3 regions of the Paenibacillus sp. FSL M7-1414 genome follow, and region 3 is predicted to be linked to each of the others. Evidence: predicted binding sites of a transcription regulator. Region 3 holds the regulator's gene; each other region holds the start of a gene.
What was found. The regulator Rex, encoded in region 3, represses fermentation and respiration genes when NADH is low (regulators of the CRP and FNR family bind a similar motif). The targets are predictions, from matches to a motif close to TTGTGAAATATTTCACAA.
Positions count from the first base shown of each region.

Region 1: a site for Rex is predicted at 1,555-1,572, ahead of adhE (bifunctional acetaldehyde-CoA/alcohol dehydrogenase). Genes of this name have one in related genera too.
Region 2: a site for Rex is predicted at 1,381-1,398, ahead of MHH92_RS27975 (formate/nitrite transporter family protein). Genes of this name have one in related genera too.

Region 1 is NZ_JBBOOS010000001.1:4,525,085-4,528,375, reverse strand. Features, by position in the region: gene MHH92_RS19680 (hypothetical protein) at 1-417, shown strand, start outside; gene MHH92_RS19675 (Crp/Fnr family transcriptional regulator) at 506-1,222, opposite strand; gene adhE (bifunctional acetaldehyde-CoA/alcohol dehydrogenase) at 1,653-3,291, shown strand, end outside.
Region 2 is NZ_JBBOOS010000001.1:6,404,119-6,407,409, forward strand. Features, by position in the region: gene MHH92_RS27975 (formate/nitrite transporter family protein) at 421-1,272, opposite strand; gene MHH92_RS27980 (FAD-dependent oxidoreductase) at 1,649-3,010, opposite strand.
Region 3 is NZ_JBBOOS010000001.1:4,293,707-4,296,997, forward strand. Features, by position in the region: gene MHH92_RS18540 (amidohydrolase) at 1-1,166, opposite strand, end outside; gene MHH92_RS18545 (redox-sensing transcriptional repressor Rex) at 1,153-1,806, opposite strand; gene dinG (ATP-dependent DNA helicase DinG) at 2,026-3,291, opposite strand, start outside.

The sequences.
Region 1 (3,291 bases), 230 kb from region 3:
CTGAGCTGGGCTGTCAAATTAAACGGCAAGGATATTGAACAGGAAGATTGGGACATGGAGCTTCATGCCAAAGATGAAGTGATCATTTACGTGAAAGCCGCTGACAGTGGGGGGGATGGCGTTGCATATCAGACAACGTTACTCAAGGTTAGCGGTGGAAACATTATGCCAACCCTTAATCGTCAATATGCCGGCGTCTACGTTCAAGAGTGCACAGTTCGTGATGTGTTGAAGTCCAGCGGCATTGTAAGAATGTCGGAGAATAACAAATTTGTCGTTTCGGTCGAGAATGTCACGCCTCGTATGAATGAGCGGTGGGTCATTATGGTGAATGACAAAGAATTAATGGAAAATGGTCTGGACATGAAATTGAATCCACGTGATGCGGTTAAGCTTGAATTAACCAATGCATCCTAAGTATACCAAGAAGCCCAATCTCTTTTTAGAGAACTGGGCTTTTTTTCATTGAAATATATAAGCAATTTCCGATTAGCATAATCAAATATTAAATACGACAGATCTCGTTCGGGCAAAGCTCACAGTGACAGATTCCTTGCAGCATCTTCAGATCTTTGATGACAATCATGCCATTGTCATATTCAATCCCATCTTTCTTACGCAGGTCGCTTAACATGCGGTTTACACTTTCACGAGTGGCTCCAATCATATTGGACAGGTCCGTGTGAGTAATTTTTTTGTGAATAATGACATGCTCTCCATGAGGCTCACCATACGAATTCGACAACCGAATGAGGGTGGAGCAGAGTGCACCCGGTTTGCCGTATAACATGAGATCCCGGAATTTGGTCTGTGTCAACCGGTGGTGGATGCCCATCCATTTCATAAAATCGATCGCGAAGTCACAATGCTGGCAGATTAACATTTCCAGGTCTTTATGTTCCAGTACACCGATCTCACTGTCCTCCAATACTTCCGCTGAGAAGCTGTGTTTAGAGCCAAAGAAGGGATCAGCCTGCCCAATCATATCACCGGATTGATACATGTACATGATCAGTTCCTTGCCTTCATCCGTGGATTTGGTGATCTGGGCACGGCCCCGTTTCATATAATAAAGTTTGTCAGAGATGTCGCCTTCCCAGTACAGATGTGTACCTTCCGGATAGGTTCTATCTTTCATGGTAACCAGCAGATGGTTGAAATTTGCTTCCGAGAAACAGTTAGTATTACCGCGCTTTTCCAGTACAGTTGTTAGTTCTCTCATAAGTCTATCTCCCCTTTATGTCCATCGGACGACCTTCTGTAGTAAGCAGTAGCCTCCGAGGTTCGCCGCAAACCGTTGCCGTCCTGATCAGGGTCATCTCGGCCGGGAGGAAGGACGGTACAAATTGCGGTGGTTCAATTTTTAAGTTCAGTATATACCTAATCTTACCGTTTGAGGGGGAAGGAAAGGGGGCAAAAATGACGAAATTTCAAACATTGTGATAAAATTCACTTTTAATGGAGAGGATGAATTTTACAGCTCTATATTTTAAATAGGAAGTGAAAATGGTCGTATGAAGGACACTACAAAACTTAAATTAAATTTGTTATACTTTGTGAAAAAAATCACATAATTAAGTTTATTGTCATGTTACGATGTGAATGTAAACGAGAGAGACAAACTAATACGAACCTTTAGGAGGATGAGGGAGATGGCTGTAAAGAACGAAGTCGCCCCAGCAAAAGAACCGACAGCAGGTCAGTATATTCAAACGTTAATCGACAAAGCGAATAAAGCACACGCCGCATTCATGAAGATGGACCAGAAGCAGATTGACCGGATTGTGCAAGCGATGGCACTTGCGGGTCTGGATAAACACATGATGCTCGCCAAGATGGCCGTAGAAGAAACAGGCCGCGGAGTGTATGAGGATAAAATCACCAAAAATATATTTGCAACAGAATATGTGTACCACAGCATCAAGTACGATAAAACCGTAGGTGTGATTGAAGATAACGAGTATGAAAGCTTCCAGAAAATTGCGGAGCCGGTCGGCATCATCATGGGTATTACACCAGTTACCAACCCAACATCAACGACGATGTTTAAAGCATTGATTTCCATCAAGACGCGTAACCCAATCATCTTTGGCTTCCACCCATCTGCACAGAATTGTAGCCGGGAAGCTGCCAAAATCCTGCTGGAAGCGGCTGTGAAACATGGTGCACCAGCAGATTGTATCCAGTGGATTGATGATCCTTCCATGGATCGTACAAACGAACTGATGAATCACAATGATGTGGCTCTCATTCTGGCAACAGGCGGATCAGGCATGGTACGTGCAGCGTACAGCTGTGGTAAACCTGCACTGGGCGTAGGACCGGGTAACGTACCTTGCTTTATCGAGAAAAGCGCGGATATTAATCAGGCAGTAACGGATTTGATTCTGTCCAAGTCTTTCGACAACGGCATGATCTGTGCTTCCGAGCAAGCGGTCATTATTGAAGAACCAATCTTTGATCAAGTGAAGAAAAAAATGATCGCAAATGGCTGTTACTTTGTTAACAAAGATGAAGCAGCAAAATTGACAGCAGGTGCGATTAATGCCGAGAAATGTGCGGTGAACCCGGCGATTGTTGGTCAATCTGCGGTAAGCATTGCGAAATTGTGCGGTATTGAAGTTCCAGCAGGCACCAAAATTCTCGTGGCCGAGATTGAAGGGGTAGGTACAAAATTCCCATTGTCGGCTGAGAAATTAAGCCCGGTACTGGCTTGTTACAAAGTTAAAACGGCAGCAGAGGGCATTGAACGTGCAGCAGAAGTGGTTGCTTTTGGCGGCATGGGTCACTCCTCGGTTATCCATTCAACAAATGAAGAAGTGATTGGCAAATTCGCAGATCGTCTGCAAACTGGACGGATTATTGTGAACTCACCATCCACACACGGTGCCATTGGGGATATCTACAACACAAACATGCCGTCATTGACACTGGGATGCGGATCATACGGACGTAACTCGACTTCTTCCAACGTAACCGCTGTGAACTTAATCAATGTGAAAAGGGTGGCTCGCCGTACCGTGAATATGCAATGGTTCAAAGTGCCGAACAAAGTCTACTTCGAAAAAGGGGCAACGCAGTATCTTGCCAAAATGCCTGACATCACACGTGTGGCCATTATTACGGATGCCATGATGGTGAAGCTTGGATATGTTGAAAAGGTAGAACACTATCTGCGTCAACGCCAAATGCCAGTAGCGATCGAAGTGTTCTCCGATGTTGAGCCAGATCCATCCACAACAACGGTAGACCGCGGAACCGAAATGATGCGCCGCTTCCAACCAGACTGCA
Region 2 (3,291 bases), 2.1 Mb from region 3:
GCTCCCCTCTTTAAAAGCTATCCCTATATCATATCTTCTTCGAGGTTATCGCGCAAAGAGAACAGTATGTTTTTGCTTCATATTCGCCGCTATGGCGGCTTTAAATTATTTTCAAAAAAATGTTTTTGAGTTTGATTCAACTTCAGAATTCAGGGGTAAATTAAAAATAAGGCATTAGGCTAGTGTTTCCCCACTTCCTCCTCATGCCATATCATGGACCACTCCCGAAATTCGCCATGAACAGGTTTCGTTCCCCCGAACCTTGTCATGGCGAATTTATTTTGCGTTAAACTCCAACAAGGACCTCATACAAAAAAAACGATCCCGCCCTGCTCCATCACAGCATATTCGCCATGAACCGAGCAAGATCAGAATCGTCTTCACTTCTAATACACGTGTATCCATACCTCGCTGTGCCCACTATGCTTGTTTGCTCAACATCACTCTAGCCTCCGTCTCCACAGCTTCGATCGACGTTGCTATCTCCGGCTTCACTTTTGGCTCAGCTTGGCGCAGGTACACCACCCAATAGGCTGCAGCTACAAACAGAGCACCACCAGTCAGATTCCCGAGCCATACCGGAATGAAATTCATCACATATTGACCCCACGAATAATGTCCTTCAAAGATTGCCGCCGGGATGAGGAACATATTGGCCACAACGTGCTGGAATCCAATCGCCACAAATGCCATCGTTGGAAACCAAATGCCCAGTACCTTGCCACTCATCGTATCCGAAGCATAAGATAACCACACGGCCAGCGCGACCAGCCAGTTACATCCGATGCCAGAGATGAAAGCTTGCAAGAAGCCGTCATGCAGCTTATGCCCAGCCATATCCACCACTTTCGCCAGATATACACCTTCTCCGGTCAGACCCAGCACATGTCCAAACGCGTACGCGACAAACAAAGCTCCAACAAAATTACCAATCGTCACTAAGGTTAGATTTTTCAACATGCTACCCACAGATAATTTTCTTGCAATCGTAGCAAGTGGAACTGCCATCATGTTACCTGTCAGCAGCTCTCCACCACCGATGAGTACCAAGATTAATCCAACCGGGAACACTGCTGCTCCAATCAGATTGACCAGACTTCCCCACTCAGCTGGCGCAGAAGCAATCACCCGAATATCCAGTAGAAACCCCAGCGCAATAAAAGCCCCTGCCAGAAAACTAAGCACCAGTACAGAAGACACCGGATATTGAGCCTTCTTCATTCCTGTTTGCGCCGTATATTGTGCAACCTCAAGAGGTGTTTTTGCTGCCATATCATTCATCCTCTCCTTCATTGTTCATCGTTTGGAAAAACGACCTGAATTTCATTGTTTATGCGTTGAATACCATATCTCAATTGTATCTTGGTACTGCGCAAAACTTTGTGCAAATTATCACAATGTTGTTTAAAAAGATACTTTCAGAGCGTCTTTGAATAGTTAAGTCAGCAAGAGTGTAGTAAGGCCTTTTGTAGCTAAAAAAATCACAAAAAAGACTGACGATATACTCGCCAGTCTTCTTTTCCTTTATAATCATCCGCCTTGTTTCGTAATCTTGGCAGTTATTGTACTCCTCTTATTTACGGACAAGCATGACTTATCTTTGTATGGCGTTTATCATGCCCTCTGTTCAACCATCTATTCTGCTTCCTTACACCATTGCTGGTGCTTTTACTTTTATTGGAGGCAGTGCTTGCAGACCAGCCGTGTTCAGGAAGTTCCATGGTTTGTTGTAATGTGGCTGGAAGAAGAAGTCGATGAAGGCCAGCTCATCTACGGTCATGTTATTTTGGATGCAGACCGAGATCGTATTAATCGATTGGGTCAGATCAACCTGAGACATCACCTGTGCTCCAACGATCCGACGAGTAGCCTGCTCATATACCACTTTAAGCAACAGTTTCTCAGCCGTTGGCATAAACTCCGGACGGTAGCTGTCTTCCAGTACGACAGATTCAACAATCAGGCCTTCGTCAGCAGCAGACATTTCCGTCATCCCTGTACCCGCGATATTTTGCTCATAAATTTTGATACCCGATGTTCCTTGTGTACCCATATACGGTGTCGTAGGACGAACCAGGTTACGGGCTACGAGTGTACCCATCCGCACGGCGTTGGTTGCCAGTGGAATGTAAGATGCTTTGCCTGTTGGGTTGTAATGAATAGCACAGCTGTCACCCGCAGCGAAGACGTCTTTTTGACTCGTTTGCATATATTTATCCACGATGATTGCGCCGTTTGGTAGCATATCCACTTGGCCTTTGAGCAGCTCTGTATTTGGACGGAAACCAATGCACAGAATAACCAGATCGGTTTCGAACTCTCCTTTGGACGTGATCACCTTAGTCACTTTGCCATTTTCACCAGTAAACTTCTGTACCGTTTGACCAAGAGCCAGTTTGATGCCGCGTCCAGTCAACGTATCTTCAATCGCATCCGTGAATTCAGGGTCCAAGTATTTGTTCAAAATACGGTCCACACTGTCGATCAGGGTAACTTCCTTGCCGTTCATCTGGAAAGCCTCAACCAGTTCTACGCCGATATATCCTGCACCTACAACGGTAACACGTTTGGCATCTTTGGCTTTTTCAATAATCGTGTTGGAATGATTGTAGTTTTTGCAAAGTAAAATGTTGTCCATCTCGATGCCTTCAAGCTTCGGAACGACAGGCCATGACCCCGTTGTCACGATTAGTTTGTCAAACGTATCTTCAAATTCTTCCCCGGTTTGCAGGTTTTTAGCCTGAAGGGTATGGCCCTTGGCATCTACTGCTGTTACTTCATGAAGCATCTTAGTCTCAACACCAAGCTCTGCCAGTTGATTAGGAGAAGAATAGAACAAGCCGTCAGGGTCTTTCACAACCCCACCTACGTAGAGTGCAATGCCACAAGATAGGAAGGAGATATTGTCATTGCGCTCATAAACGGTGATGGTAGCATCCGGGTACAATTTAGCGGTATTTACGATGGCTGCGGTTCCTGCGTGTGTACATCCGATAACTGCGATTTTCATTAAAAGTTCCTCCTCGAAATATATAAATGAGTTTGAATATAATGTTGTTATGGTTGTGAAACATTTCACTTCTTGTTCGAAACTGTGTATGTGATTTATTTCACTTTATACACTCATTATAATGTGATATTTTTCACATTGCAATAGGTTGAGCAAAAAAAGTTTGTCGAAGGAGGTCATTTCCCTGTATTTAAGCCTTTCTTCCCTTCATTGTATTGATTTCATTGTCCCCGGATTTGGGCGGGTTTATGCTATGTAATGGCTTCCGTGATCCCTGTATG
Region 3 (3,291 bases):
ATCGTATGTGAGATCAGGTCTGTATGTGGATAGAAATGTGCCTGTTCAATGTTAAGGGCGATAAAATCAGCCTTCATGCCAACCTGAAGTGCTCCGGTATTATTCAAGAAGATGGATTTGGCACCGTATGACGTTCCGAGTAATAACGCTTCGCCTGCTGGCACTGCCGTCGGGTCACCAGATACACCTTTGTGGATCAATGCAGCCAGTCTCATTTCCTCGAACATATCCAGGTTGTTGTTGCTTGCCGGTCCGTCTGTTCCGAGTGACACGGTAACTCCTGCTTTCAGCAACGCAGGTACCCGCGCAACACCGGAAGCGAGTTTCAGGTTACTTCCCGGGTTATGGGATACAGCCACATCATGACGGGCCAGAATCTCAATCTCTTCATCATTCAGATGCACCGCATGTGCAACCAGGGATGGACGAGAGAAAAAGCCCAGTTTCTCCAGATGTGCCACAGGACGCAGTCCATAATCAGCCACGTTCTGCTCGACTTCACGAAGCGTTTCCGACATATGTGTATGAAGGGGAAGGTTTAGGTCGTTCGCGACCTGCACAAGCTTCTCTATGTAGTCAGGAGGGCATGTATATGGTGCATGTGGCGAGATTACGGTTGTAATGCGACCATCTGCCTGTCCATTCCACTCACGCGCAAACGCAGCCGACTCCTCCAGCTTCCGCAATTGTTCTTCCTCCGAGCACAACCCGATTACACCACGTGCCAGTGCTGCTCTAACGCCGGATTGCTCCACAACTTTGGCAACTTGATCCATGTGATCGTACATGTCCAGGAAAGCTGTAGTTCCGCCTTTCAACATTTCAAGCACCGATAGCGAAGTTCCCCAATATACGTCTTCTGAAGTCATTTTCGCTTCCATCGGCCACATTTTTTCCTGCAACCATACTTGCAATGCAAGATCGTCTCCGTGCCCTCTGAGCAACGACATCGCTGCATGACCATGCGTATTGATCAGACCCGGCAGGAAGAACAGTCCTTTTCCATCCACTTTGGTACAATTTTTGTCTTCATCCGGCAATGTCTCACCAATATGCACAATCTTGTCATTCTCAACAACCATGTATCCGTGGACCACGTTCCATGTTGTGCCGCCTTCATTAACAGCAAATTTGCCATTGTGAATTACCCATCTATTTGTTGTCATCTTCCTCGTCGTCCTTTCCAGTATCCAAGTAATAGGCCAAACTAAGCAGATCTGTTGTAAAGTCAGCATGGTGAATGCGGATATGCGGCGGTGTTTTTAGAATGGTTGGTGCAAAATTAAGGATCGCTTCAATTCCTGATTCAATAAGCTGATCGGCTACATTTTGGGCTTCCGTATCCGGAACCGTGATAATTCCGATGCGAATGTTTTCCATTTTAACCGCTTCCGTCAATTCATCCATTGGTTTTACCGTCAAACTGTTGATTTGACTACCTATCTTCGGTCCATATGCATCAAATACAGCAACAATCTTCATGTTGTCTTTCAGATATGCGTTGTAGTTGGACAAGGCTTGACCGAGGTTACCCGCTCCTACCAGAGCTACATTAATTTGCTGATCGATTTTGAGAATGTGACGAATTTTCTCGATCAGATAGGATACATCATACCCGATCCCTTTACGACCAAAATCACCGAAGTAAGCCAGGTCTTTACGAATTTGGGCCGGATTCAGATCCAGCCTCTGTCCAAGCTCTTGAGAAGAAACAGTAGCCACCTCACGCTGATGCAACTCGTTCAAATAACGCAAGTATACAGGCAGACGTCGTACCACCGCTTCCGAAATTTTATCCGATTTCATTCTTGCTCCCCCTTACCAAGGCCACGATAAAATAATAGATGAAAAGATGAGCATTCTGTATAAAACTCAAAGATAAACGTGACATTTTATACAGAATGCTCCTTGTAATTTGGGTTATAAGTTCTTACGTGCAACTGCTTTAATCGGATACGGAAATATCTAATAAAGTTTAACGCCAAACGATAGTGTCATGCAATGATATAACGAACAAAACAACCATTATTTTTGTTCATTAGCAGGTTTTTCCAACCACTCGGTGATTCGTGGAACCATTTGCTCCGTGAGCATATGCTCCATTTTGGGACCAGGTAATGAATACAAAAAGAATTTACCATAATACGCTTCAATCACCCGTGTATCATAAACAATGACAATTCCTCTGTCCTTTGCTGTACGCACCAATCGGCCAAATCCCTGTTTGAAACGGATGACCGCTTGTGGCACGGACAGTTTCATGAACGGATTTTTCTTCTGTTCCTGAAGCAACTCACTCTTGGCTTCCACCAACGGATGATTCGGTGGCTGGAAAGGCAGTCGAACAATAGCGAGACAGGTTAGGGCCTCTCCCGGGATATCTACACCCTCCCAGAAGCTGCTTGTGCCCAGAAGTACCGTTGCTTTGGCATCTTGAAACCTGCGAGTCAATTTGGAACGACTTCCACTGTCAACGCCTTGCCCAAGCAACGAGATGTCGTTGCCAGACAGTGCCTCCTTCAGCGGATCATAGACCTGTCGCAGCATCTTGTATGAAGTAAACAGAACCATCATGCGTCCACGCGTAGCAATTGCCGTCTCTGCAAGTGATTGCACCAGCATATTAACAAAGTGCGCATCACCCACACTTCCCTTCACACTCGGGAAATCACGCGGAATCACCAGAAGTGCCTGATCGCGATAGTTGAAAGGTGATGGCAACATCGACGTTAACAGCCGATTGTTCTCGGCCGCTTCCTGCAAGCCAAGCTGTTCAATCATGAACTGGAATGACTTATCTACCGAAAGCGTAGCCGATGTAAGCACAACACTTTTCTTTTTATCAAAAAATAAATCCTTAAGTTGTGCACTCACATCTACAGGTACGGCATACAGCTGGAGAGATTTGCTGCGGAATTGGCCGCTGGCTTCCATCCAGTACACCGTTTTGGCATCATCCATACGCATGAAGAAACGTAGATTCTCCTTCAATGTGGTCAGATCTTTCAGCAGTCCTGTAATGTCCGTGATCAGACTATCCGATTGATAATCATCCTGATCCTCTTTCACTTCAAGCAGCAATTTGTCCCCTTTGCGAACCAAATCACCCAGAGTCACATAGATCTGGTTCTCCAGATCCTGCAACTCCTGCCATTTTGCAGGTTTCTGAGATGCTTTCAGACGCAGTGAAAATTGCCCCGTCTCTCCCGGTGAAGCATCACTTCGTTCAGGCAACAGACCAAACAAGGCATCGCTCATACGATCCCACAGCTCCTTAACTTCAAGAGCGAG